3 regions of the Clostridium lapidicellarium genome follow, and region 1 is predicted to be linked to each of the others. Evidence: riboswitches for the same ligand, from Rfam matches in the RefSeq annotation. Region 1 holds a riboswitch; each other region holds the start of a gene.
What was found. A riboswitch is a leader RNA that binds a small molecule or an ion and turns the genes downstream of it on or off. The one in region 1 is predicted to bind S-adenosylmethionine.

Region 2: it holds a riboswitch for S-adenosylmethionine, as region 1 does, so the genes downstream of both, AB8S09_RS04380 (methionine ABC transporter ATP-binding protein) here and AB8S09_RS09800 (YezD family protein) in region 1, are expected to answer to the same signal.
Region 3: it holds a riboswitch for S-adenosylmethionine, as region 1 does, so the genes downstream of both, metK (methionine adenosyltransferase) here and AB8S09_RS09800 (YezD family protein) in region 1, are expected to answer to the same signal.

Annotation. Positions count from the first base shown of each region.
Region 1 covers NZ_JBGFFE010000013.1:28,439-38,463, forward strand. The annotation lists gene AB8S09_RS09790 (FxLYD domain-containing protein) at 1-576, opposite strand, end outside; gene AB8S09_RS09795 (DUF4317 family protein) at 724-1,914, shown strand; SAM riboswitch class I at 1,991-2,108, shown strand; gene AB8S09_RS09800 (YezD family protein) at 2,222-2,383, shown strand; gene sufC (Fe-S cluster assembly ATPase SufC) at 2,617-3,363, shown strand; gene sufB (Fe-S cluster assembly protein SufB) at 3,393-4,799, shown strand; gene sufD (Fe-S cluster assembly protein SufD) at 4,810-5,985, shown strand; gene AB8S09_RS09820 (cysteine desulfurase) at 5,978-7,243, shown strand; gene sufU (Fe-S cluster assembly sulfur transfer protein SufU) at 7,230-7,682, shown strand; gene add (adenosine deaminase) at 7,749-8,777, opposite strand; gene AB8S09_RS09835 (aspartyl-phosphate phosphatase Spo0E family protein) at 8,944-9,108, shown strand; gene AB8S09_RS09840 (class I SAM-dependent methyltransferase) at 9,641-10,025, shown strand, end outside.
Region 2 covers NZ_JBGFFE010000003.1:156,387-166,411, forward strand. The annotation lists gene AB8S09_RS04355 (3'-5' exoribonuclease YhaM family protein) at 1-694, opposite strand, end outside; gene AB8S09_RS04360 (M20 metallopeptidase family protein) at 793-1,965, opposite strand; gene AB8S09_RS04365 (cell division protein FtsA) at 1,998-4,007, opposite strand; gene AB8S09_RS04370 (MetQ/NlpA family ABC transporter substrate-binding protein) at 4,217-5,047, opposite strand; gene AB8S09_RS04375 (methionine ABC transporter permease) at 5,076-5,756, opposite strand; gene AB8S09_RS04380 (methionine ABC transporter ATP-binding protein) at 5,773-6,849, opposite strand; SAM riboswitch class I at 7,021-7,129, opposite strand; SAM riboswitch class I at 7,273-7,389, shown strand; gene AB8S09_RS04385 (M20 family metallopeptidase) at 7,458-8,657, shown strand; gene AB8S09_RS04390 (gamma-glutamyltransferase family protein) at 8,741-10,025, opposite strand, start outside.
Region 3 covers NZ_JBGFFE010000002.1:207,867-217,891, reverse strand. The annotation lists gene AB8S09_RS03030 (rod shape-determining protein) at 1-369, shown strand, start outside; gene yyaC (spore protease YyaC) at 381-914, opposite strand; tRNA gene AB8S09_RS03020 (tRNA-Thr) at 1,171-1,246, shown strand; tRNA gene AB8S09_RS03015 (tRNA-Tyr) at 1,251-1,335, shown strand; tRNA gene AB8S09_RS03010 (tRNA-Val) at 1,355-1,430, shown strand; tRNA gene AB8S09_RS03005 (tRNA-Tyr) at 1,465-1,549, shown strand; SAM riboswitch class I at 1,607-1,717, shown strand; gene metK (methionine adenosyltransferase) at 1,788-2,963, shown strand; gene recD2 (SF1B family DNA helicase RecD2) at 3,096-5,333, shown strand; gene AB8S09_RS02990 (hypothetical protein) at 5,317-6,318, shown strand; gene AB8S09_RS02985 (ComF family protein) at 6,291-6,971, shown strand; gene AB8S09_RS02980 (sulfite exporter TauE/SafE family protein) at 7,157-8,077, shown strand; gene AB8S09_RS02975 (cold shock domain-containing protein) at 8,920-9,117, shown strand; gene AB8S09_RS02970 (Na+/H+ antiporter NhaC family protein) at 9,473-10,025, shown strand, end outside.

The DNA.
Region 1 (10,025 bases):
CATTCTCTTATTTTCTATATTTTTATTTAATAGTGAATAAAAGTTTCCGGCTTTATCGGATATCAGATTTGCAGCTTCATCCAATTCATTCGAAGCCATGTTGTAGTTCTTATCTTTTATGTAATTATCTGCAATATTTATATGTAAATCCACAGTTTTGCCATCCTGTAAAAATATTTTATCCGCTTTTAGAGTTTTGTTGTTCGGACGTAAATTTGAAGCTCTATCTACTAGAGAACAAGCACCTGATATATTTCCTTGAAGAGCCATGTTTTCAGCGGCAATTCTATTTTTTTCGACATATTTAGAAATATGGGTTTCATAGAAATAGGATGCACAGGTGAAACTTAAAGCGAGTACTGCGGACAGAAGCGGCAGTGTTATATTTTTGTTTTTGTAAAAGGGTACCCTGTGATGAATTTTGGCCTTGGTACTGTTTTTTGCCCTATTGTCCGTTGATTTTTCCAAAGCCAGGGCATTTAGCTGATCTTCTCTTATATTTTCTTTAAGAGCTTGTCTTATATTATAAATTTTAATTGTGTTTTCATTTGTATTTTCAGATTTTTTACAAGACATTTCGTTATTCTCCTTAAATTTTTATGTTTATATTGTATCAAATTTTTTTGATTTATACTATATTCTTGGCAAATGTTATTATATTTTGTTAAAATAAGTATGTATAAGGTGAATTTATAACTTATTTTGTAGAGCGGAGATGTGAAAATGAATAAAAAAGATTTGTCGAATATAAGAAGAGAATTTAAATTGGGTAGCTGCATGCTGCCTATTAAAGAAATTTATAGTGTGTATCTAAAAAAAGACGGCGGGAATATAATAACGAGAGATCTGGAGTATTTTGAAAGAATGGAGATAGAAAAAAGGGAGCTCTATTTGAATAATTTTAGAAAGGTGCTTACAGGATCCCTGGATTCCAAAATATTTGAACTTGATTTCGAGAAAAAGAACGGGCGGGAAGATACTGGTTCAGATGACGGTGAAAGTACGCAGCATATACTGTACAGCGCTTTAAGTTCCAGGGAAAACATAGCTGCTTTTGGAGACAAGATAGTTGACAGGATATCTGAGAATTATACATATGATACGGACGTGGTGATAAATTTCGTGAAAGCAGAGTATTACAGCAGTAATAAAAACAGGGGTCATAAAAAAGACGATGCTGAAGATTACATGCAGTCTGTGGAATTTATATTATGCAGTGTAAACAAAGTGGAAATTCCAAAGAAAGTATTGAAATTTGATTATAGTGAAATGAAATTTAAACCCAATTCTGCATTGGACATGATTATAAATTTAAATGCACCACTGGATGGTTTTATGTTTCCGAGTTTTACCTGCGGATGTGTGGATATAAACAAGGTAGTATACTACTCTTCTAAGAAGAAGCAAATTAACAGCACTTTTGTGGAAAAGGTATTGGAATGTGCCGTAAAACCTACTGCTCTTGAAGAAAGGGAAAATTTCAAAAATGTGTTGAATACGGTGGTAGGAGGCAAAATAAAACCAGGTGTGATGGAAAGTATATATGGGAGAATAAATGAAAAATTTGAAAGAGAAGATGAAGAGGATGAAGAGCCGGTGTTGGATACGAACGAGATTGCCAGGGTTTTGAAGGAAAGCGGTGTGGAAGGTGTCAAGTCCGTAAAAAATGCCTTTCAAGAAGTATGCGGCGGAGATCATGAGTTTAAGGCGAGAAATGTAGTTCCCAATTTTAAAAGTAAATCAGTGAAAATTGAGAACGAGAGTGCAAGTATAACCATAAGGCCTCAAGACCTGGGCAGTGTAAGGCAGATAGTGGATAAAAGAGGGAAAAAATGTCTGCTGATAGAGCTTAAGGAAGGTATGTCCATAGACGGACTCAGCTTGGAAACTGAAAATGCGGAAGGTTATATTTAATTGAATAAAATAATTAAGAATTTGTTGACCACGTTGATTTTATGATATATAATTAAAACTAATAATTTAATATTGATCCTTATCAAGAGAAACTTAGGGAATGGCCCGATGAAGTTTCAGCAACCCGTGCAGCTAGACATATCAATGCATGTAAGGTGCTAAGTCCATCAGAATGCAGTTCTGGAAGATGAGGTGAGTGCAGAATCTTAATTTGAATCTTTTACGTTTATTTGATATAAATCCTCTTCTTTTATGAAGAGGATTTTTTAATTGGCTCATAAATTAATATAAAGGGGGTAATATTAAAATGGGAGAGAAAGTTGTAAAGAAGAAAAATCAGATCTCAGAGCAGCATATTAAAAAAATATTACAGTCATTGAAAAGTATAAATTACGGCTCGATAACGCTGGTTATACAGGATGGAATAGTGATTCAGGTAGAGACAAAGGAAAAGATAAGGCTTAAATAAAATTACGTGGTTTGAAGGGAACTGGGATATTATCAGAAAATAAAAACTTTTAGGGAAAATATAAAATGGTATTTCATTGTTGATTATTCGATAAATAAATAGTAAAATATAATCAGATACAATGTTGAGTATTTAAGTCGGGTATTTTTATCGCAGCTATATACTCATTTACATTGTAGTTGATTTTTAAAATCAAATATGACTTAAATACTCTGATATAAAGGAGAGATATAATGGGAAAAAAATTATTGGAAATAAATAATTTAAAGGCGGAAGTTGAAGGTAATGAAATATTAAAGGGAGTTGATCTTGAAATTAGGAAAGGTGAAATCCATGCTATAATGGGTCCCAATGGAGCGGGGAAATCTACCCTTGTAAATACTATAATGGGCCATCCCAAATATGTTGTATCAGCAGGGGATATAATATTTGACGGAAAGAAGATAAATGACTTGAAGGTGGATGAAAGGGCAAGGCGTGGAATATTTATGTCCTTTCAATATCCTGAAGAAATACAGGGAATAACTGTTGAAAATTTTTTACGCAACGCAAAAGCTGCTGTTACAGGCAAGAAAAGTGGAATACTGGCATTTAGAAGGGCATTGAAGGAGAAGTTAAAACTTTTGAAAATAGATGATAGCTATGCAAAGAGATATTTGAATGTGGGATTCTCAGGTGGAGAAAAAAAGAAAAATGAAATACTTCAAATGGCGGTGCTTGAGCCTAAACTTGCCATGCTGGATGAAACTGACTCGGGACTTGATGTGGATGCAGTTAGAATAGTGTCAGAAGGGGTAAGCAAACTCAGGACGGAGGATAATTCCGTACTTATAATCACACATCACAACAATATTTTGGAATATTTGAAACCTGATTATGTCCATATACTTGTAAACGGAAAAATAGTTAAAACCGGCGATGCGTCTTTGGCTGAAGAAATAGAGGAAAATGGATACGATAAGTTTAAGGCACTGGCTTAATTAATTGTCTTAAAGGAGAGGTGTTTTTATTGGAAAAAGAAAAAACTCGTATAGAGGATATAAAAAGAAATATTTACGATATGAAAAATAAGGATGAATCCAGTTATAAAACTAGTTCCGGTCTTACAAAAGAAATAATAGAAGAGATATCTGATGAAAAAAATGATCCCGATTGGATGAGGGAATTCAGGCTTAAATCCCTGGAAATTTACAATAAGATGCCTATGCCGAGCTGGGGACCTGATCTGTCGGGTTTGGATATGAACAATATAGTTACTTATGTGAGGCCCAATACCAACATGAAACATGATTGGAATGATGTGCCAAAGGATATAAAAAAGACTTTCGATTTGCTTGGAATACCCAAGGCAGAACACGAGTCTCTTGCAGGAGTGGGTGCTCAATACGATTCGGAGATAGTCTATCATAATGTGAGTGACGAGTTGAAAAAACAGGGCGTCTTATATATGGATATGGAAACGGCCATAAGGGAGCATGAAGATCTGGTAAGACCTCTTTTCATGAAACTTGTACCTCCAACTGATCATAAATTTGCAGCACTTCATGGGGCAGTTTGGTCTGGAGGTTCCTTTGTATATGTACCGGAGGGAGTCCAGGTTAAAATACCGATTCAATCCTATTTTAGATTAAACGCACCGGGAGCAGGTCAGTTTGAGCACACCTTAATAGTGGTGGAAAAGGGAGCAAGTATTCACTATATAGAGGGCTGTTCTGCACCTAAATACTATGTGAATAACCTGCATGCAGGCTGTGTGGAATGTTATATAAGAGAAGGGGCCTCTCTGAAATACAGTACTATAGAAAACTGGTCCAGGAATATGTATAATTTGAATACCAAGAGAGCACTGGTGGATAAAAATGCCCATGTAGAATGGGTCACCGGTTCGTTTGGCTCCAAGGTATCCATGTTATACCCAATGAGTATATTGAAAGGAGAAGGAGCAAGGTGTGACTTTACGGGAATAACTTTCGCAGGTGCCGGACAGTATCTGGATACAGGCTCCAAGGTTGTTCATGCAGCTCCGAACACCACATCTGTAGTGAATTCCAAGTCCATTTCCAAAGATGGCGGAGTTTCCATTTATAGAGGCCTTTTAGGCTCTACAAAAAATGCAGTGAATGCAAAATCAAGTGTATCCTGTGAGTCGTTGATGCTGGACAGCAAGTCCAGGTCAGATACAATACCTATTGTAAGTGCAGCCAACAATAATGTTGATATAGGACATGAAGCCAAAATAGGTAGAATAAGTGACGATGCCATTTTCTATCTGATGAGCAGGGGGCTTACGGAAGAAGAAGCCAGAGAAATGATAGTTACAGGGTTTGTTGAACCTGTGGCAAAAGAACTTCCACTTGAATATGCAGTGGAAATGAACAATCTAATTAAATTGGAATTAAAGGGAACCATAGGATAGGAGGTACTTTATGATAGATAATAAGGAAAATTTGAGTAAGAGAAAAAATATAATTTCCAAATTGAAAGACAAGAAGGATTTCAGATTAAATGAAGCCTATGTACCTACTTGGAAACATCTTGGATTGAATAATTTTCATATTAAAGATTATAATTTTCCTGAAATAAATGAATACAATGCAGATTATATGGATTTTAAAGCTGAAGATTTTAAAAATGTGTATTTGAAAGACATAAGGGAAATCGATGGAAAAAGTCTCACAGGCTATTCCAGTTTTAAAGATGCCACTTCTGTATCAAAGGATTTTGTAAGGCTTGCGGAAAATGGCTTTAATTCAGGTGTATTTCTAAAAATTCCGGAGAATAAAATTTTAAATTCACCTATAAGGCTTAATTTTAATTTGAATTCACAAAATCCGTCAGTTATAGATCAAAATATAATTGTAGCTGGACCAAACAGCAAAATTACACTGGTGGTGGATTATTACACGGAAGATGGAGACATGGAGGTATTTCACAACGGCCTGACTAAAGTCTTTGCAGGAAGCGGATCCGAAGTGAATGTCGTAAAGGTCCAGAGAATGAATAACAGGGCATCCCATTTTGATTCCAATATGGCAGAGGTGGAAGATGGAGCCAAGGTAAATTGGGTTACAGTAGAAATGGGAAGCAAGATAAATGTTACAAATTATAACTCGGATTTAAAAGGTCAGCGCAGCAGCGCCGATATATATTCGGCTTATTTGGTTGACGGAGATAGAAAACAGGATCTCTATTATACTACCAACCATTTTGGCAAAGAGAGCACAAGCAACATGATTATAGAAGGAGTGCTGAAAGACAGGGCAAAAAAAGTTTTCAAGGGAAATATAGATTTCAAGATGGGATCCTCTAAATCCAAGGGAGCTCAAGCCGAAGAAGTTCTTCTTCTAGATCCGACAGTGAAAACTGACACCATTCCAATGCTTCTCTGTCAGGAAGAAGATGTAGACGGGCAGCATGCAGCCAGTGTAGGAAAAATAGATGAAAATCAGCTTTTCTACCTGATGAGCAGAGGATTTGATTATGGCGAAGCAGAAAAATTGATTATAGAGGCCAGGTTTAGCCCTATATTTGATAGAGTTCCCGCAGAGGATTTAAGAAAGTTTTTATCTGAAGAACTTAGGAGGAGGATTGTAAATGAGTAATGGGAATGTAATGCAGAGGGATATATTGGATGTAAATAAAATAAGAAAAGATTTTCCTATACTTTCCATAAAAGTAAAGGGAAAGGATTTAGTATATTTTGACAATGGTGCAACTACACAAAAGCCAATTTCTGTTATAAAGGCTGTGGAGCATTATAATGAAAATTTGAATGGGAACCCTCACAGGGGAGCTCATTATTTGGGGGTTACATCCACCGAGGCTTATGAAGGGGCCCGTGAAAAGGTAAGGGCATTTATTGGAGCCAAGAAATCTTCTGAGATAATATTTACAAGAAATACCACAGAATCTTTGAATCTGATAGCTTACAGCTATGGATTGAATTTTGTAAATAAGGGAGATGAAATAGTAATTGCCATCTCAGAGCACCACAGCAATATACTTCCATGGCAGATGGTGGCACGGGTAAAAGGTGCGGTACTTAAGTATATGTATACCAATGAAGATGGAAAAATAACTGAGGAAGAATACAAAAATAAAATTACCGACAAGACGAAAATTGTGTCCATTGCCCAGGTATCCAATGTACTTGGAACAAAATATCCGGTCAAGGATATTGTGAAATATGCCCATGAAAAGGGAGCTGTGGCCATAGTGGATGGAGCACAGAGCACACCGCACATGAAAGTCGATGTGTCTGACCTTGATGCAGACTTCTTTGTGTTTTCAGGTCATAAGATGCTGGCTTCCATGGGAATAGGAGTACTTTATGGGAAAGAGGAACTTTTGAACAAAATGCCGCCTTTTTTAGGTGGAGGAGACATGATAGAATATGTGACAGAACAAAGTGCCACTTTTGCAGAACTGCCTTTTAAATTTGAAGCAGGTACTCAGAATGTTGAAGGTGCGGTTTCTCTTGGAGCAGCTATTGATTATTTGAATTCAATAGGTCTTGACAAGATAGAAGCTTATGAGCAGAAACTTACCGAGTATGCTCTCAAGAAAATCTCGGAATTGGATTATGTAACAGTGTATGGACCTAAAAATGCCAAGGATAAAGGTGGAATTATTTCCTTTAATGTAAAAGATGTTCATCCGCATGATGTGGCTACTATATTGAACAGCTATGGTGTGGCAGTTAGATCGGGACATCATTGTGCACAGCCTCTTATGAAACATCTGGGAATCCAGGCATCTTCCAGAGCTAGCTTCTATTTTTACAATACTTTTGAGGAAATAGACAAATTTATAGAAGCACTCAAAAATGTAAGGAAGTGGTTGGGATATGGACGATCTTAGTATGATATATTCCCAGATAATAACAGAACATAACCAGGATACTACCAATAAAAGAGAAATAAAGGATCCTGACTTGAAGGAAAGAGGTCATAATCCAAGTTGTGGAGATGATATAACCCTCTCCCTGAAATTCAAGGGAGATGTGATAGATGATATAGCCTATGAGGGAAGTGGATGTGCCATATCCCAGGCTTCAACTTCCATGATGATAGATCTGGTTAAGGGAAAGACTGTCGAGGAAGCTTTGGATTATATTAAGACATTTATAGGCATGATAAAAAAGGAAATTACGGATGAAAAGGAATTGGAAAAGCTGGAGGATGCCATAGCACTTAAAAATATATCAATGATGCCTGCCAGGGTAAAATGTGCAGTGCTTGCATGGCATACGCTGGATGAAGCTATAAAAAAGAAGAAAAAACCCAATTCCTCTAAATAAAATCAAATGTTCTTGAAATTCAAAGTGCAGGTGTTTTAATCTGTACTTTGAATTTTTTTTGTATTTTCATTTTATGCTGTCCATAAAAGAATTGAAGCTGTTTTTAAAATTATTTTTATCTTCCTGTGAGGCGAAGGAATAATTTACTCCATTTTGAATAACTTTTTTTATATCCTCAAAATTAAAGTCTTGATATTTTACGAGATATTTGAATTCCTGGATTATATCTGTATTTGACACAGTTGTGTTGTCTGTATTTACTGTTACCACAATGTTTTTATCTAAATATTTTTTTATGGGATGTTCTCTGTAAGAATTTACTGCAGAGGTATTTACATTGCTGGTTACACATACCTCAAGCGGAATTTTATGCGCTATCAGGTATTCAAGTGTATTTTTGTCTCTATATGCACAGGTACCGTGGCCTATCCTTTCTGCGTGCAGAATTTTTATGGATTTTAGTATGTTTTCTGGTATTCCGGTTTCACCGGCATGGACTGTGCGGTGAATTCCATAGCTTTTTGCCAGTTCAAAAGCTTCTGTGTGAATTTCAGGTGGAAAATTTGCCTCATCCCCTGCAAGATCTATGGCAGCCACGCCTTTGGATGAATATTTTCTGGCCAGTTCAGCAAGTTTTATTCCCCTGGAAGGCGGCTCCTGTCTTAAAATGCACAAAATTAAATTTGACATGATTCCCAGGTGATCCCTGCCGTAGTTCATGGCAGAAAGTACAGCTTCTACAGCCTGCTCGGGCTTTAAATTGTCCAATAGATGGTTGAAAGGGGCAAAACGTATTTCTATATATCTTATATTTTCTTTGGATGCATCTTCTAGAAGTTCAACCGCTACTCTGTATATATTTTTTTCTTTCTGCATAATTTTTATAGGTAAATTAAATTTATCAAGATACTCTTTTAGAGAATTACATTTTCCAAAAACCTTTACCTGCTTTTCGAGAACATTTAGGTTTGTATCTGAAGTGATTATATCTTCTCTGCCTGCAATATCCAAGATTGTTGTGGGTCTTACGCTGCCGTCTAAATGACAGTGAAGCTCCGTCTTTGGGATAAGTTCCAGCATTTTGTCCAAATTCATTATATTATCCTCCTTGTGAGCTGTCGTGAATATATTTATATTATACAATATTTTAAAATATTAATGTATTACCACTTGATATTGTTGTATTTTTCTGGTATATTATAAAAGGTTTGTGTAATACAATAAATAAAATTGTTAGAATTATAGGAAAGATGGTAAGTTTATGGAACAGATAGAACAATTAAGAGAAAAATTGAATTCATTGGTTGTCAAAAATGGATCTCTGTATAATGGAGAGATATTAGAAGTAAGCCAGCAATTGGACAAGCTAATTTATCTCCATTATAGAAAAATTAATGATTCTGAATCAGCAGTTATGTCAATTTGACTTTTATTATTTATTCGATGATTCTGTGGTGACTTTTTATAAAATAATATTGATCATGTATAAAGTTTTAGGAACATTTTACATAGTAATATATATAATAAAATTATAAATTATACTTGATTAAAATAAACTTATATTGTATTATAAGAATGTAAATTTAATTCTTAGTAGAATACTAGGAAATACTATGATAAGAAGAGTAGGTTACTGAGGGCCATAAGAGAGAGTTTCCCGTGGGTGTAAGGAAACTTTGGCATGAGGCAATTGAACTGCATCTTGGAGTACTGGATTGAATTGAATTGAATTGAAGTAGATTTCAGCGGGCACGTCCGTTAAAAGCGTTGAGGTATGATTGTACCAATATGATAAGTTTTGTTGTATGGATTTTGTTTTTAGATTTATACAATTTAAACAGAGTGGAACCGCGGAAGTAACCTTCTGCCTCTGTATTGAGGCAGGAGGTTTTTTGTTTTTCAAAATTCCGGAATTTGAAAAATATTTATAAATATTTAATTTATTAGGAGGAATAATTATGGATTCAGTGTCGTATTTTGATTCTATTGCTGATAAATGGAATGTAATAAGAGAAAATTATTTTGAAAATAGGCTAAAATACGTAGTACTTTCTAAATTTGATATAAAAAATAAAATATGTGCTGATCTTGGGTGTGGAACGGGATTCATTTCACTTGCACTGTCAAAGGATGCAGATTTGGTATTTTCATTGGACAATTCCAGGAATATGTTGAGGCAGCTTCATGATGAATGTCTGGATAAAAAAATAAATAATGTATATCCTATAAAGGGTTCTATAACAGATATTCCCTTATTTGACGAATCCATTGATGTTGTATATATAAACATGGCTCTGCATCATGTGGTGGAGGCAGACAAGGTGATAAAGGAAGCTTACAGAA
Region 2 (10,025 bases), on a different contig from region 1:
CATCGTGAACCATGATTACACCTTCCACAATATGACCCAATAATTTGCCCTCTTTGGAATAATCATCCACTACACCTAGTTTATTGGAGTCAAGTTCCCTGACCTTTCCAATATCATGCAGTATGACACCTGAAATCAACAGTTCCCTGTTTATATAGGTATGGTACACAGAAGCAATACTCTGTGCATTCTTAAACATCCTGTAAGTATGGTACAGCAATCCTCCTCTAATTGCATGATGTACTTTTTTGGCTGCAGGATAATATACCAGTTTATCCTTATTATCCATTAAAATTTTCTGTACTATCTTTTTTAGATCACTGTTGTGAAAATTCTCAGTTTCCTGAATGAAGGCATCAAACATGGCCATTGAATCCACAGGTGCACTTTTGACAAAATCCCCCACATTGACATTGTCTTTCTCCAATACCGGTCGGCAATTTGTTATATTCAGCTGTAAATTATCCTTATAATTCCTGACAAATGCCCTAACCTTGATTATTTTACCGGGCCTGACATCTTCATCAAGTTCTTTTATGGACGTGGACCACATGATTCCATGTATATTATTTTCACCATCACTTAACAGAAATTTGATATATGAATCATTATTCCTGGTCACATCTTCAGTCATTTCTTTTACAAGTAAAAAAATATCAAGAGAAACATTTGCCGTTAAATCTTTTATCTTCATTTTTTAATTTTACCTCCATAGTCACAATATTTTAATATTCAACAATACAAAAACCATCAAGTCCTTGAACATTTCATCTTGATGGCTCAACAATCAAACTATTTTAAGAAGTCATAAGCCGCCCTGCACTGCACCGCAACCCCGATAGGCAAGCAATCTTCATCTATATCAAACAGATTTCCGTGCGCAGGATGTATTATACCTTTCTCCCTGTTCCCGCATCCCAGGTAATAAAATGCAGATGGCCTTTCCATTGAAAAATAGGCAAAACTTTCCACTCCCATACTCGGATTTTGAAGTATCTTTACATGTCCATCTCCCACTATCTGCCTGGCTGCCTTCAGTATGTCACCTGCAGCTTCGTCATCGTTGTAAAGGCACGGATAACTTTCTTCTATATTTATTTCACAGTTTCCTCTCATGGAGTTCACAATCCCCTTTGTAACTTCTATAAGTCTTTTTTTCACGTAAGATCTGTGTTCACTCTTCATGGTCCTTATGATTCCAGAAAGTGTGGCTTCATCGGGAATTATATTTTGTGCTGTTCCTCCATGAATGGAACCTACTGTAAGTACAGCCGGATCCACGGGGGGAAGTTCTCTGCTTACGATTTCCTGGAGGGCCAAAACCACGTGGCTTGCTATAACTACAGGATCAATTCCCATATTTGGTCTTGCACCATGAGCTCCCAGACCCTTTATCTTTATGGTGAATGGATTTGAAGCTGCATTTACCACTCCAAATTTCAAACCTATATCTCCAACTTCTATATTTTCCTCCACATGGAGGCCTATTACCCTGTCTACTTTCGGATCTTCAAGTATGCCTTCCTTTATCATTATTTTTGCACCGCCTGTAGTTTCCTCGGCCGGTTCAAAGAACAATTTAACATTTCCCTTAAGTTCGTCTTTTACATCATTTAAAATTTTTGCCGCTCCAAGTAAAATGGTGGTATGGGCATCATGTCCGCAAGCATGCATCCTGCCCTTTACCTGTGAATGATAGCTGCAATTTTTCCTGTCCTGCAGGGGTAGGGCATCCATATCAGCCCTTATGCCTATGGTTTTATTTCCATTTCCCCTTATTATGGCACATATTCCCGTACCTGCGGTCTCCCTATATTCTATATTCCAGGATTTCAAAAATTCCTTTATTTTTCGGGAAGTTCTCTTTTCCTCATACCCCAGTTCGGGATACATATGAAGATCCCTCCTGACATCAACAAGCTTCTCCTTCATAGATTTTGCAATTTTTAAAAAATCTTTATCCATATAATCAATATTTACCTCCAATGAATTTGGAATTATTCCCATCCTACTTCTATTACGTCCCCATCTGAGAGGGCGTCATAATAACCTGCATTTTCACCATTCAGGCGCAAAAATAGCTTTCCCCTTACTCTAGTTAAATCAAATTCTATATGGTTAAATATATCTACAAATATATATTTCCTTTTTCCTGTGAGTACCACGTTTTTCCCATTTGCAACTACAGTTATCTCATTAGCAGCAGCTTTTAAGTTTTCACTTTCTGTTTTCGGTTCTTCCTTTTTAGACGGAGAATTTTCAGTTACCCTGTAGATCCTGTCCCCTTCATTTATTATATAGTTTTTGTCTAATTTTTCGCCGTTCAAATAATATATTAAATTATCTTCATCGTCATTATCCGAAAAATATTTTTCATAATCTCCGAGGGTTTTGGGAAATGCTATGTTTACATTATCCCCTTCATTTATATAACTGTCAATCTTAACTTTATTTCCGTCTATATATGCCAGGGGTTCTAAATTTTCTATTATGTCGTTTACAAAAAAACTTATGGAATAAACTTTTTGTACATAGTCTGTAATTTTAGGTGCAGCTTTCTTACCATTTACTGCATACTTTATTTCTATGTTGTCTCCTTCTTTAACCTTATCATCCATGGTCTTTTTCAAGCCGTTTATAGTTACCTCGGCATTGGAAGCCAGGGTTCCAAAAGCCACCCTTTTAATATCGTTTAGTACAAATCTTATATTTTGACCGTTTTTACCTATAAGATTACCGGGATCTACACCGGCCTGCAGCATGACGTCCATTACAGTATGGTTATGGGAATTAAACAGACTCACTACATTTCCATTCAGAATAACATCTACAAATCCATGTCCCAATCTCCTTATAGAAACCAAAGCTATACCCAAAACCGTCACCCCTGCACTTCCAAGAGAATTGTCCCTGCAGACGCAGTCCTGTACCGAATGTCTGTCCTTTATTGCAATTCTGTTAAGCGGCAGATTCAATTTTTCAGCTATAAAATCTTTCAACTTGGGAGTATGCGCTCCTCCTCCTACCAGAAAAACCGCACTGGTCGACCTTCCTCCATTCAATTCCACAATGCTTTCACCAATTTCATCTGCTATTTTCTTTACGGCAGGACTTATCAGCTTCACTACATCTTTGGAAGCAATTCTATTTTCCATTCCTAGAACATCTGTATAAGTTATATCCTTCACTTTACCACATTGCTTCTTTATTTTTTCACCTTTATTGAAATCCACCATATATTTTTGCGATATTATTTCAGTAATTTCATCGCCGGCCTGAGGTACCATGCCATATGCACTCACGGTATTCTTGTCGCTTATAGCTATATCAGAAGTTCCCGCCCCAACATCAACCAAAGCCAGATTCAAAAGTCTCAAATTTTGGGGTAAGGCAGCTTCCATAGCCGCTATAGGCTCCAAAGTCAAATTCACCACCTGAAGTCCCACTTTTTCCATGACGGAATATAAACTGTCAATTACGGAACGTGGTAAAAATGTAGCTATAATCTCCGCCGATATTTTTTCCCCTCTCTGATACATAAGATTCCCTATGAGGTAGTTATTCAGATAATACCCCTTTACACTGTATCCAACACAATACAGCCTTCCTTTCGTATCTTCATTCACCTTTTTTTCTGCAGATTTTACTGCAGTCAATTCCAGACTTCTTATAGTATTTCTGTCTATTTCCTTATTATAGTCAATTTTCATTTCTTCCTTTACGGACACAGTTCTCAAAAATCTTCCTGCAGCAGCTATTGACACATTTTCCAATTTTATATGTAAATCCTTTTCTATTTTATTTTTCACTGCATTTACCGCGTTAGCCACAAGACTTACATCGTGTATCTGTCCGTCAATCATGGCTCTTTTTTCATGTTCCACATAGTATTCGGATATTACAACGAATTTTTTATCTTTAACTATACCTGCAGTGCCTATTACAGATCTCGTCCCTATATCTAGTGCAAAGACCACGTCCTCTGGGTTTAACTCTTTCAAATCCATAATGTTTACCTCTTTTTTCATAGTTTAAGGTGTCATAATATTGGCGGGAACATACTCCTCCGCCTAAAATTATTATAAATAATTATAAAATATTTGTAAAATATAAGTCACCGATATGTATAGGCGCACGAAAGTGATTATTGGATTTATATTAGGATAAAGAAAACGCCGGCCATGATTATATGCCGGCGGATCAATATTAGTTATTTCTAAAAGACAGGAACTTCTGCACCTTTGTAGGTTTCTTTTATAAGCTGCTTTATCTCATCAGTCTGATAAGCTTTGACTACTTTTTTATAAGTAGCATTATTTTTGTCCTTGTCTCTAGCTACAATTACATTTATATATGGTTTTGCATTTTTACTTGATACATTCTCCAGATAAATTGAGTCCTTGACAGGATTAAGCTTGGCATCTATGGCTACACCGCTGTTTATTATGGCTGCATCAACATCTTGAAGCGTTCTTGGAATCTGAGTTGCAGCAAGTTCTACAAATTGAATTTTCTTTGGATTTTCCGCCACATCCTGAATTTTAGGCAATAGTCCAACTCCTGATTTCAATTTTATCAAGCCTGCATTCTGAAGCAAGTTCAGCCCTCTGCCTTCATTTGTAGGATCGTTGGGGATAGCTATTTTTGCACCTTCCTTGATATTTTTAAGAGATTTTATTTTCTTTGAATATACGCCGAGTGGTGCGAGTACAGTTTCACCTATAGAACTGATTTTCAGATTGTGTTGAGATTTAAATTTATTGAGGTACGCATAGTGCTGAAATGAATTCAAATCAATTTCTCCTTCGGAAAGTGCCATATTAGGACGTACATAATCTGTAAAACTTACAATTTGCAGATCAATATTTTCCTTTGCCAGATTTTGTTTGACCTTATCCCAGATTTTATGATCATCACCGGTTATACCTATTTTAACCACCTGCTTTTTATTACTGCCAGTAGCCTGTCCTGTGCTGCTTGAACCGCAGCCTGCCAAAACTCCCAAAGATAATACAATTGTTAAAAATAATCCTAAAAATTTTTTCATTGTTAAAGACCTCCCTTAGTTCATAAACTTAATGTGTTGTCAATCTTGATAAAGTATCTCCTATGAATTGAATGACATTTACAATAATCAAAAGCACAATTATAGTAGCTACCATGACATCTGTTTGAAAATACTGGTATCCATAACGTATAGCAAAATCACCAAGACCTCCCCCTCCTACAGTACCGGCCATAGCGGACAGACCGATAAGGCTTATAACTGTTATTGTAAGGGAATGAATAATTCCAGGTAATCCTTCGAGGAGCATTACCCTGAATATTATTTCAAAAGGACCTGAACCCATTGACTGTGCTGCTTCAATTACTCCATTATCCACCTCAAGCAGTGACGATTCAATTTGTCTGGCAATGAAAGGCGTACACCCGAATATAAGTGGTACTAAAGCACCTTTTGTGCCTATGGTAGTTCCTGCCAAAAGCCTTGTGAGGGGAATTATGGCCGCAAGAAGGATAATAAATGGTATGGACCTGAAGATATTTACTATCTTGCCAAGTATACTGTTGACAACTTTATTCTCCAATATGCCCCCTTCTCTTGTCACAACCAATGTTATTCCCATTATTGTCCCGACTATTGTCGATATAATTCCCGAAATGGCCACCATGTAAAATGTTTCAAATATTGCTTTTATCATTTCAGGATATAGATTTACTAGATTTGGCGCTATTTTTGCTAGAAATTCACTCATTTTATCACCTCAAAGATTAATTGTTGCCAACTTTCAATTTGACATTGTCCTTTTTTTCATCCAGGTATTCCACCTTTATATTATTTTCTTCTAGATATCTTATCGAGCTGTCTATTCCCTCAGTTGTGCCGTTTAATTCCACAACCAGATTTCCTATGGGAACATTTTGGATAATCTCTATATTTCCAAATAGTATACTGGCGTCTACCTTAAACTTTCGGGAAACTTTTGAAATAAAGGCTTGGGCAGTTCTCTGGCCTGTAAAAGATATTTTAACTATGCTTTCCCCCTCGGTTATCTGTTTTAATTTTCCCAAAGAATTTTCTTTCCTGAGAAAATCATATATTTTGTCATAATGGAACAGAGAAGATATAAATTTTTTAGTTATAGGAGCTTTGGGGTTCGTAAACACATCTATTATATTTCCCTGTTCCACTATTTCACCAGAGTCTATAACAGCCACTCTCTGGCATATTTCTTTTACTACCTCCATCTGGTGAGTTATAACTACTATGGTCAATTTCAATCTATCATTGATACTTTTTAAAAGCTTTAAAATCGATTGAGTTGTCTGCGGATCCAGAGCCGATGTGGCCTCATCACATAAAAGCACTTCTGGATCATTGGCCAGGGACCTTGCAACCCCGACTCTCTGCTTTTGTCCACCGCTTAACTGTGATGGATACATCTTTATCTTGTCACTTAATTCAACCAATTTCAAAAGGTTATTTACCTTTTTTTGTATGTCTTTTTTGCTAAATCCCTTTCCCTTCAGCGGATAGGCTACATTTTCAAATACAGTTCTATTTTTCATCAAATTGAAATTTTGAAATATCATTCCTATTTTTTCTCTACTCTTTCTCAGATCCCTGGAGGATAAATGAGTGAGATTTTTCCCATTTACAATCACCTCTCCGGAAGTTGGTTTTTCCAACAGATTTATACAGCGAATCAAGGTACTCTTTCCTGCCCCACTATATCCTATAATTCCAAAGATCTCACCCGCCTTAACATGCAGGTTGATATTTTTTAAAGCCTGAACCTTACCGGTTTTATTCTTATAAACTTTGTTGATATTCTTTAGCCATATCATTCTTTTCACTCCTTTAGAAACAGTAATTTCATATATCAAGATGCATTTGTATTACCGAATGAATATTACCAATATTTTTAAAATAATAGCTTTTGAATAAAATAATATATCCCCTTCCAAAAGAAGGGGATATATGGAATAAAAAAACCCTCGGAAGGGTTTTTATACCTTTCCTCATCTTTCAGAACAACGTTCTGCTGGATTTAGCACCATCACATAACAGACATATGTGGTTGCTGAAACTTCAACGGGCCAGTCCCTCAGTTTCTCTCGATAAGGATATGTTAAATTTTTGTGACTTACCTTATATGCTAGATTATACAACTTATTTTCATTATGTCAATATCTAATTCAAAATAAATTTTTTTGTTGACAAAATTCATTTAAAGCTCTATTATGATTATTGATAAATTTAATAAAAAATTCTTATCCAGAGAGGTGGAGGGACAGGCCCATTGAAACCTCGGCAACAGACTTTGTTTTAAAAAGATACTGTGCCAATTCCAGCAGGTTTGTTTTTACAAACTTGAAAGATGAGAAGGGAATCATCCATCTCTTCTTTATCTCAAAGAAGATTTTTTTATGTTCAAAAAAGAGGAGGATTATTCATGAAAACAGGATATATCAAGGATTACCAAAAGGATATAATAAATGAAATTGAAAACAAGAGGGATGTCTATATAGATATGAGCCATCAAATACACGACCATCCTGAAATAGGAAATCAGGAAATCTTTTCTTCCGGATTACTTGTAGATACTTTGGAAAAAGAGGGCTTTTTTGTAAAAAAAGCTTTAGCCGGACATCCAACTTCTTTCATAGCGAGAAAAAAATCTCGTAAAGGTCCTGGTACGGTTATTGGACTTCTAGCAGAATATGACGCGCTTCCCAACTTAGGACATGCTTGCGGTCATAATATCATAGCTTCAGCAAGTACAGCTGCAGCTATATCGCTGTCGAAACTTATAGATAAAATTGGTGGAGAAATTGTGGTATTTGGCACTCCTGCCGAAGAAGGCGGTGAAAACGGCAGTGCAAAGGCAAGCTTTGTAAAGCATAATCTATTTGAAGGCGTAGATGCATGCATGATGATTCATCCTTCCAATAACAATTATGGAACAGTTAAATCCCTGGCAAATGATCCAATTCAGTTTGAATTTAAAGGAAAAGCCGCACATGCAGCAGCTTGTCCTGAAAAAGGGATAAATGCCTTAGACGGGGTAATCCAGTTGTTTAATGGAATAAATGCTTTAAGACAGCACGTTACAAGCGACGTGAGAATACACGGCATTATAACCGACGGCGGATCTGCACCAAACATTGTCCCAGACTATGCTAAAGCTAAGTTTTTCATACGTGCCTCCAAACGGAGTAGCTGCAATCAAGTAACAGAAAGAATTAAAAATGTCGCCAGAGGAGCAGCTCTTATCACAGGCGCTAAAGTCAACATAAGCTTTTTTCAAAATAAAATAGACAATTTTCTAGTCAATAATACGTTTGATAAAATATTTGAAGAAAATTTAAACCTGATCGGGGAAAACTTTATAGACGAAATTCCCGAAGGGCTTGCCTCGACAGATGCAGGCAATGTAAGCCATGTAGTTCCCACTATTCATCCACATATAAAAATAGGCAGCAGCAAATTAGCGGCTCACACTCCTCAATTCAGGGAAGCTGCCATATCAAAACAGGGAGACGAAGCTCTTATAATTGGAGCCAAGGCATTGGCATTAACAGGTCTCACTCTTCTTACAGATAAAGGCAGGTTGAATGAAATAAAAGATGAATTTAACAGGCAGCATTCTTAAAAATATTTACAACTTTTACACTTCGGAGATAGATCTGTACAAAAACAAATCTGTCTCCACAATTTATTTTGGCATCAAATTGTTTACCAGGAGTATATAACGCCGTCGCCTCTCCAATCTGTGCCTCCGAATAGAACTCCAGCTTCATTTCTGAATATTATCTGTCCTCTCCCAAATACATCGGTATTAATTTCATAATTTACATAATGACCTTTTTCATATAAACTTTCTGCCAGATATGGTTGAAACTGCTTCTCAAGTTTTACATTTTTCCCCGAAGTCCAGAACCACCTTGGAGAGTCTAATGCAGCTTGAAGATTCAATCCAAAATCAATAATATCCATCAGAACCTGGATATGTCCCTGAGGCTGCATAAATGCCCCCATAACCCCAAAAGGCCCTACCGGTTTATTATCCTTCATCAAAAATCCTGGAATTATGGTATGGTATGGTTTCTTCCCAGGTTCAAGAGAATTTATATGATTGTGATCAAGCGAAAAACTATTTCCTCTATTGTGCAGGGCAATGCCTGTCCCAGGTACAACCAATCCGGAACCGAAACCCATGTAATTGCTCTGTATATAAGAAACCATATTTCCCTCACCATCTGCAGTGGCGATGTAAACAGTTCCTCCATCCATATTTTTGTATATCTTCGGCATAAAAGCAGTTTTCCCTATTTGCTTTCTTCTTTCCTCCGCGTAGGACTCTGACAATAAATCTTCTATATTGTTTTTCATCTTTTTCGCATCTGTGATATACTTTAAAGAATCTTCAAAAGATAATTTTACGGCCTCAATTTGCTTGTGACAAGTATCAGCAGAATCTTTTCCCTCAAATTTAAATCCCTTTAATATGTTAAGTGCCATCAAAACAGTTATTCCCTGAGCATTGGGAGGCATTTCATATACATCATATCCCCTATAATCTGTACTTATAGGTTCTACCCATTCAGGATGAAATTTTTCCAGATCTTCTTTTCTTATATATCCTCCGGTATTTTTTGAAAATTCATCTATTTTTTCCGCCAGTTCACCTCTATAAAAATCTTCTCCCAGTGTCTCGGCTATAATTTTTAAAGTTTTTCCGTGATCCTTTAAGGTCACAATTTCTCCTATTCTCGGTGCCCTTCCTTCAGGTGCAAAAGTTTCAAACCAATATTTAAATTTATCCTCTTTTAGATAGTGTTTAAATTCCCTGTAGGATTTCTCCCAAAGGCGTCCAACAGTTGGAGTTACAGGATAACCTTTTTCCGAATATTCTATGGCAGGTGTCAAGAGATTCTTAAAAGAAAGTTTTCCAAACCTTTTCCACAGTGCCGACCATGCAGCGGGGATTCCGGGGACATTTACAGTTTCCCATCCGAAT
Region 3 (10,025 bases), on a different contig from region 1:
GAAAATAGTATGGAAATAAGGGGAAGAGATTTAATTACCGGACTTCCAAAGAATATAGAGGTGTCTTCTAAAGAAATGAGGATAGCCTTAAAAGAAACTGTAAATGCCATAGCAGACACAGCCAAGGCAGTATTGGAAAAAACTCCTCCAGAGCTGTCTGCAGATATAGCTGAAAAGGGAATTGTCATGACTGGAGGAGGGGCTTTGCTAAATGGTTTGAGCGATTTAGTACAGGAAGTAACCTGTGTCCCCGTGTATGTAGCTGAAGATCCAGTATCCTGTGTGGCTTTGGGTACGGGAAAGGTTCTCGGATATTTGGATAAGATGGAAGTCGTTTTTACAGGTGATGACATAACCTTGATAGATTAAATATGTCATAGCTACATTTTGTGATTATAGAGATAATATGAATGAATTAGTGAATGAAGTATTACTTCAGCCATATTTAGGATTAGATTTAGACGTATATTACTGCTGCTGCTGAATATACCTTCACTATTGTTTGAATCAACTATCCCTATTATTGATGAATCTCCTACGTTTGGGAGAGATTTTCCCACCCCTTTACCAGGGTGTACGGGAAAATCTCTTGCTTGTATTTCACCAATGGATTCAATCTCGCCCAGACAGGCATCAATTCCTATGATACTGTTGTGGGGATGAAGTGATTTTATGCTGTTTAATTTATTTTCAATATTTAAAGCATGTATTGGTTCTGAGATTGTGCCATAGACGGGAAGTGGGAAATTTTTACGATTTAACAGGGTACCTACTAGGGGGCCGAGGCAGTCTCCTATGTATCTGTCTGTGCCGATGCACACTATAATGTTATCTTTATTTATATGATCTTTCAAGAAATAAGCTAAGTCGTAGTATGCCAGCGGGTTTTTATAATTTGATTTTATTTTACTCAATACATTCACCTTCTTTTATGCATGCAGTGCTTATGATAATATTTATGGGGTACACTATATATAATCTATATGATTGACTCATGTAAAATATTAGATCTAAATTATATGTATATGATTTTAAAAGAGATGTTGAGTTATAAAGAGAAATAAGCAGTTAATATTGAATTTCAATGGAATATGAAATTTGAAAATAACCTTATAAAAATGTATACTAAACTACGTTAAACGTTAAACATCGTTGTATTTATTACAATGTGCTGGCATAGCTCAGCTGGTAGAGCAACTGACTTGTAATCAGTAGGTCGTGGGTTCGAAGCCTACTGCCAGCACCAATGTGGAGGAATTCCCGAGCGGCCAAAGGGGGCAGACTGTAAATCTGTTGTCAGTGACTTCGATGGTTCGAATCCATCTTCCTCCACCAATAATGATGTTAAGATTACGGGCGCATAGCTCAGCTGGGAGAGCATCTGCCTTACAAGCAGGGGGTCACAGGTTCGAGCCCTGTTGTGCCCACCATTTTTATAATGAATTCTATATCAGTACAATATGTGGAGGAATTCCCGAGCGGCCAAAGGGGGCAGACTGTAAATCTGTTGTCAGTGACTTCGATGGTTCGAATCCATCTTCCTCCACCACAAGAGCACTGAAAAGTGTTTTTTATTTTGTGAATATTGTAAGCTTACCGTAAAAAACTCTTATCCAGAGAGGTGGAGGGAAAAAGGCCCAATGAAACCCGGCAACCAGGGAAAATTTTTAAATTTACCAAGGTGCCAATTCCTGCAACGTGATTTGCAAGATAAGAGAGCTGTTAATTATTTAACCTCTTCTTATTGGAAGAGGCTTTTATTTTTACATGATGTGGAGGTATTGAAAGTGAGAAAGTTATTTACATCTGAATCAGTTACAGAAGGACATCCGGATAAAATGTGTGATCAGATTTCAGACGCTATTCTAGATGCCATATTGGAGAAGGATCCTTATGGCAGGGTAGCATGTGAAACTGCCACTACTACAGGAATGATATTAGTTATAGGAGAAATATCAACTAATTGTTATGTTGATATTCCTAAAATAGTAAGGAAGACCGTAAAGGAAATAGGATATACCAGAGCTAAATATGGATTTGATTGTGATACCTGTTCTGTAATGACTTCTATAGATGAGCAGTCATCAGATATAGCTTTGGGAGTTGACAAATCCCTGGAGGCTAAAAGTGGACAGATGGAGGAAATAGATGACATAGGAGCGGGAGATCAGGGTATGATGTTTGGATTTGCAACTAATGAAACTCCTGAATACATGCCTATGCCCATATGTTTGGCCCACAAATTGGCAAAGAGGCTGGCACAGGTTAGAAAGGACGGTACATTGAAATATTTGAGACCGGACGGCAAGACCCAAGTAACCATAGAATATGAAGATGATAAACCGATTAGGGTTGACAATATAGTGGTATCTGCCCAGCATGATGAACGGGAAGCTAAAGAGCAGATTGAAAAAGATATAATTGAAAATGTCATAAGACCAGTTGTACCATCCAAATTTTTGGATAAAGATACTAAATATCTTATAAATCCTACAGGAAGGTTTGTGGTTGGAGGCCCCCAGGGAGATTCGGGACTCACAGGGAGAAAGATAATAGTGGATACATATGGCGGATATGGAAGACACGGCGGCGGTGCATTTTCAGGAAAAGATCCGACTAAAGTAGATAGATCCGCTGCTTATGCTGCAAGATGGGTGGCAAAGAATTTGGTAGCTGCAGGCGTGGCGGATAAATTAGAAATACAACTTGCCTATGCTATAGGGGTGGCAAAACCAGTGTCCATAAATGTGGATACCTTTGGTACAGGAAAATTGCCAGCAAAGAAAATAGTTGATATAGTGAAGAGGGTATTTGATTTGAGACCTGCTGCTATAATAAAAGATTTGAATTTAAGAAGACCCATATACAGGCAGGTTGCAGCCTATGGACATTTTGGCAGGACGGATATAGATTTGCCTTGGGAGAAATTAGATAAGGTTGACGAAATAAGAAAATATATTTAGATATAAAGGGAAGTGCCTTGAAATTATTTTTAAAAATAGTTTTACAGCACTTCTTTTTTAAAGTTAAATTGATGTGTTATAATTGTATTCAGAGATATAGAATTTGATAGTTATTTAATTGGGAGAGATTCTATGCAGGATTTACAGGGAATTATAGAGGATATAATATTTCAAAATAAGGATAATGGATATGTAGTTGCTAAAATGAAAGAAGAAGAAAATACGGTAACTATAGTAGGATGCATACCCTATATTGTTGAAGGACAGAATCTGAAAGTCCTGGGAGAATGGGTACAGCATCCCCATTTTGGACGCCAGTTTAAAGTTCAGGTTTGTGAGGAAATAACACCTAACACCGTTACTGGTATAGAGAGATATCTGGCATCTGGAGTTATATCCGGCATAGGACCTGTTACTGCCAGAAAAATAGTAAAGAAATTTGGAGAGAATACTCTTCATGTACTGGATGATGACATAAATAGATTAAGGGAAATTGAGGGCATAGGAGAGAAAAAAATAGCTTTAATATCAAAATCATATTCTAAACAAAATGAAATACGAAATATAATGATTTTTTTACAAACTTATGGTGTAACTCCAAATCAATGTGTGAAAATACACAAAAAATTTGGAGGCGATTCTGTGCGTAAGGTAAAAGAAAATCCCTATATACTTACAGAAGAAATTGCCGGAATAGGCTTTAAAACAGCTGACAGAATAGCTAGCAGCCTTGGAATAGAAAAAAATTCTGATTTCAGGATACAGAGTGGAATAAGGTATGTGGTAAATAAATTTTGTAGCTTGGGAAATACCTATATGCCTATAGGCAGGCTTATGGAAAAAGGTAAAGATGTACTTGGTGTGACTGAAAAGGAACTTGAAAAGAATTTGTATGAAAATTCTATAAACGGAAAAATAAAACTGGAACAGTGCGGTGGTGAACTCTGTGTATTTCCAATGACATATTATTATTGTGAATTAAGTGTGACTAAAAAAATTTTGACTTTAGCTTTTGCAAATTATAAGGATATAAACTTTGATGTAGATAGAGAAATTGAAAAATTTGAAAAAATAAATTGCATTGAATTTGCGCCTTCTCAGAAGGAAGCCATTGAGGGAGCTGTAAAAAATGGTGTAGAGATAATAACTGGCGGACCTGGTACGGGCAAAACCACAATTATAAATTGTATAATTCAACTATTTGAAAAGGCAAATTATAAAGTCCTTATGGGAGCACCTACCGGTAGGGCGGCGAAGAGAATGTCAGAGGCCACTGGGAGGGAGGCAAAGACCATACATAGATTACTTGATATGGGAGTGGAAAGCGATGAAAAAGCTATGTTTTTCTCCAGAAGTGAAGAGTCACCTCTCCAATGTGATGTTGTGATTGTAGATGAGGCTTCCATGATAGATATAATGCTCATGAATAGCCTGTTGAAGGCCATTTCAGTTGGAACAAGGCTTATAATAGTGGGAGATGCGCAGCAGCTTCCTTCAGTGGGACCGGGAAATGTACTAAGGGATTTTATAGACAGCGGCTGCATAAAAGTAGTTAAGTTGAAAGAAATATTTAGACAATCGAAAGAAAGTATGATTATAGTAAATGCCCATAGAATAAATTCTGGGAAAATGCCAATTTTGAATAAGAAATTCAAGGATTTTTATTTTATAAAGTGCAGGGAACCTCTGGCTATAATGAATACGATAATAGACTTAATTAACAGAAGACTGCCCAATTTCAATAAAGACTGGAATAAAATGCATAATATTCAAATATTGTCTCCCATGAGAAAAGGTATTTTAGGTGTGTCAAATCTAAATGTAAAATTACAGAAGGTGCTAAACCCGGGATCTTCTGAAAAGAAGGAAAAAAGGAATGGAGCCGCTGTATTTAGAACAGGTGACAAGGTAATGCAGATAAAAAATGATTATTCTTTAAAATGGACTGGAATTTCAGAACAAAATTCAGAGGAAGGTATGGGAATTTTCAATGGCGATTTTGGATATGTTGAGGATATAGACAATGATAAAAATACATTGACTGTTATTTTTGATGAGGATAAAAAAGTCATATATGACAGCATGCATCTGGATGAATTGGAATTGTCCTATGCAATAACTATACATAAAAGTCAAGGCAGTGAATTCCCAGTAATTATTCTTCCAATGTTCATGGGTTCGCCTTTGCTTATGAACAGAAACCTCTTGTATACTGCTGTAACCAGGGCGAAGCAGATGGTTGTACTGGTAGGAGATCTGAATGCTTTAAAATTTATGATAAATAATAATAGAAGTTTTGAAAGATATTCCCTATTAAAACATCGAATAATGGATATAATGGAGAGTGAAACAAATGTTACCTTGGAATGAGATGAACTTTACCAATAAAATAAAGGATACGGCAGGTGAAATAATAAAGTGGAATAACTCCGGTGGACAAATCTTAAATGTTATTTCTCCTCCATATAATTCTACAAGGATCTTTATGGACATTATCAATGCATATACAAGGCAAAATAAAGATGTGCTCTATGTTACAGAAGAAGAACCCAGCAACGTTGACATAATAAACAATATAAAAAAATATACGGATTTTAAGGGCTATACCTATGTAAAAGATGGAAAAAATAATGCAAACTGTCTATTTAAAGTATGTAACTTCTGCAATGCACTTAAATTAAGGGAAAAATTTCAATTGATAATATATGATGATATAAATAGCTTCCCATTGCATGGTAAATATGAGGTAATTGACTTGATCCACAGGCTTATGTGCGGACATGGTAAAGCAATTGTATATTCCATAGAAAATATATCCGGGAATGGTGAGGAATTGTTTTTCCCTCTTGCGGAGGGGGGGCCTATAGTGGAGCCTAGAACTGTACTTACCAGATTTGACATGAATAGAGACATTCCGTTCGTGGTATATGACTATTTAAAATGGTCATTGAGTAAAAATACAGGAGTTGTAATATACGTTCCAGATAAATTGAAGATAACAAATGTTTATTCGTATATATACAATTATTGCAGAAATTTATGTAAAAATATTGTTTGTTCTATTAATAGAGAGGAATTTTATCCAATGAAGAATTCAATACTGATAACAGATAGTTTTGATGAAGTTATATCCTGTGGAAAAAATTCAAATGTGATGGTGTATTTTGCAGACAATACGAGTTTTGATTATAAAAAATTTGTCTATCTGTGTGGGAACGTAAAGAGAGGTGGAGAAAATTCAAAGGGAGAGGTTATAATGGTGGCCAATTTGAAGACGGAAGATATGCGGAAGGCCAAGGATATAACCAGCAACTTTAATAGAGAAGCATGGGACATGGATTTGTTGAAAATTTAAGCTTTTTATGGGATTGCATATTGGAACTGATATATTGTGGAGATGAAAAATGTATTCTCTGTAAAAGTGATTTGTATAATGATAGATATATATGTAAATCATGTAAAAATAATATAAAAATCTGTAAAGACAGTTTCAAAATTGGAAAAGGTTGTCACCAATTTAAATGCTACAGCAGCTCATACTATTCGGGATCCATGATGGAGCTTATAATAAAATTGAAATACAAAAGCTCTTTTAGATCGGGAAATGTCATAGCCTCCTATATGAAAGACACCATACATAGCAACGATATATCCTTTGATGTATTGACCTATGTTCCTATGACGAAAAAGTCATTTAAAAAAAGAGGGTATAATCAAAGTGAATATTTAGCAAAAACCCTCGGAAAATATTTTAGAAAACCTGTTGTGAGTTGCCTGACTAAAATCAAAGATACCAAGGATCAAATAGGATTGAATGAGAAGGAACGGTGGAATAACATTGAGGGAAGCTTTAAGGTGTTTGATAACCATTTCATCAATGACAAAAGTGTTTTATTGGTGGATGATGTTATAACAACTGGTGCCACTGTTTTTTATTGCAGTCTTGAACTTTTGAAAAGTGGAGCAAAAAAAGTTGACATATTGACTGGCGCAAAAAGTAGAGTATAATTTTAATAGTCAGGCTAGGTTTGTGGCTGAAAGTCGATGCCAGCCGCAGGCAAAACGATCCACGTAAATTAAATAAAATATTTGATGAGCATGGTGCGGCTTAGAAGTAAGTCCTGCCGTTAGATATGCGAGAGGGTTAGTAATGAGAGGTTAAGTCCGGGTAGTGAAAATTCCAGCAGGCGAGTGTGGGGTCAAAGGCCAGGTCAGCTAGCCTGACAATTGTACTGATAGTACGGCACAGCAGCATTTTATATGTTGCTGTGCTTTCTTTATTATTCAATAAGTTGGTTGTAAGTGGTAAAATAATATTATTGAAGTTTACAACTTGTAAGAAGGGTGTCTTGATTTTGGTTATACAAATTATATTTACCATGTTCTTAGTGGGCATGGTGCTTGGATTCGTAGGGGCAGGTGGTTCAGGATTTATAATATCCATACTTACCGTAATATTTGGATTTCCCATACACACAGCTCTTGGTACAGCTCTTGCCGCAATGATATTCTCTTCGATATCGGGCACTGTAAGCCATTACAGAGAAAATAATATACTATTAAAAGTGGGAATTACAACAGGTATATTTGGAGCAGCTGGTGCCTGGATAAGTTCCAACTGCTCTATTTTTATATCGCCTGATGATCTGAAATGGATGACTTCTGGCATGCTTTATCTATCAGCACTCATATTATGGCTTAGAATGGCTATTGTTTCGAGGCGGGGGGAAAGCATGAATTACGACAATATTCCAGAAGGTACTAAATTTTGGGTCTACTGTGCTGGAATAGGTTTTATATGTGGTGCAATATCCGGCATATTCGGAATAGGTTCGGCTTCCTTCATACAGATAGGACTCTTGTTTATAATGGGTATGTCTGTGAGGAAATCTGCCGGTACAACAATGCTTATAATAATACCTATAGCCCTTGCAGGAGGAGCTGGGTACTATCGCCTTGGGTACCTCAACATAAAGCTTTTACTTGAGGTAGTTGCAGGAACCATGATAGGTTCCTACATAGGAGCAAAATTTACAAAACGGCTTCCGGAACCTATCCTGAAGTTTGCAATGGTAATGGTTCCTGTAGCAGCAGGTACAATACTTCTATTTTAGTATTAAAGCTAAATATGAATGGACTTTTTCTTTTTGTGTATTTGTAGTGCTTTCAATTACCGGAGTATTGAATTTAGATGTCAAAGTTAATATAGACAAACCTGAAAAAGAAAATAACAAGTAACTTTTGGAAGAAGTTACTTGTTTGTATATAAGTTCTTTCTCGTATAACATGATTTTGTGAATTTACAATTTCTCTGTAATTTCTCACCTACATACCTTATCATTATATTATAGTTAAAGCAAAAAATATACTCATTTATGGTATTTTTATTAATTTAATACTTTTCATGTAAAATAATGTGTCTATTTAGCACAGGCACAGTAAATTTTATCCTTTAGTATTTACTTAAGGTGATATTTTACCCAATATAATTTTACATATAAATTACAATAGTTAAATAGGATATAAAAAATCCAGGGCTTAAATTTAAATCCCTGGAAAAAATATAGAAATTTAATATGGGGTACCAATTTAAACCACTGGAGATTCATCATCTCCAGTGTAAAGTAAATACCAATGTACCGGGAATAAACATTTCAATTCATATAAATCTTAATATTTTGAGCACATTGATATCTTTATATAAATAGAATGTGCAAAAATCAATTTATTATTCTGGTAATTTAAGGAAAATAATTTAGGGATGGTTAACAATTTGCTTTGTAGTATAATATATGTTATACTAAATCTGTAACTTAAATGAATCGTAATTAATTTAAATGAAAATATATTTCAATAGGTACTTATAATTATAATATGTACGTTAATATCGAAATTCTATTTGATAGGTTATTACAGTGAGTTTAAGAAATAAAATTTTTAGGAGGTACTTATTATAATGAAGGGTACAGTTAAATGGTTTAATGGAAATAAAGGATATGGATTTATTACAGGAGAAGATGGAAAAGATACTTTTGCTCACTATTCTCAAATAAATTCAGATGGTTATAAGACACTTGAGGAAGGACAAAAGGTTTCCTATGACATAGGAGAAGGTAGAAAAGGAACAGAAGCAGAAAATATTACAATTCTTTAATTAGAATAATCTGGCCTACTGAGATTTCTCAGTAGGCTTTATTTTATTATCTTTATTTAAAATCATTATAGAATAATATGGATTATATTAAAAGTTTTTATATTGGCTTAAATTGCAGATTTTAAAGTTATAATTTATCTATGGAAAAATAAAATCATGCAATAATTGTAAAAGATTTTTTACATGTGTAAATGTATTTTTACACATGCATGAGAAAAGTGGTCTGAAATATTTACATAACTTTTTAATTCATGTTATTGCTTTTTTATTTTTTTGGCATAATAAATGCTACGACTTAATTGGATTAGATATTCTGAAATTTACTATGAAAACGTTAAAGGAGGTATTTGAAGTAATGGATAAGAAAAAAGGTAATGCCATGGCTTTACTGCCATTAGTTGTATTTATGGTGTTATTTCTTGGGGTTTCAATTGTAATGAAAGATTTTTATAAAATGCCTGTAGTTGTAGCTTTGATAATTGCATCTACCGTAGCTATACTTCAAAATAAGAAAATACCCATAGATTTAAAAGTTGAAAGATTTTGTAAAGGTGCGGGAGATTCCAGTATAATACTTATGTGTTTAATTTTTATATTGGCAGGAGCTTTTGCAGAAGTGAGTAAAGCCATGGGAGCTGTGGATTCTACCGTAAATTTGGGACTAGCTGTTTTCCCGCCTGGCTTCATGGTGGCTGGCATATTTATAATCGGTTCTTTTTTATCTATGTCACTTGGAACTTCCGTTGGTACCATAGTGACATTGACACCTATTGCAATCGGGGTTGCTAAAAAGACAGGTCTGCCTATTGCGTTTTTGGTAGCTGCTGTTGTCAGCGGAGCTATGTTTGGCGATGGACTATCTATGATATCAAATTCTACTGTAGCTGCTACAAAGACTCAGGATTGTG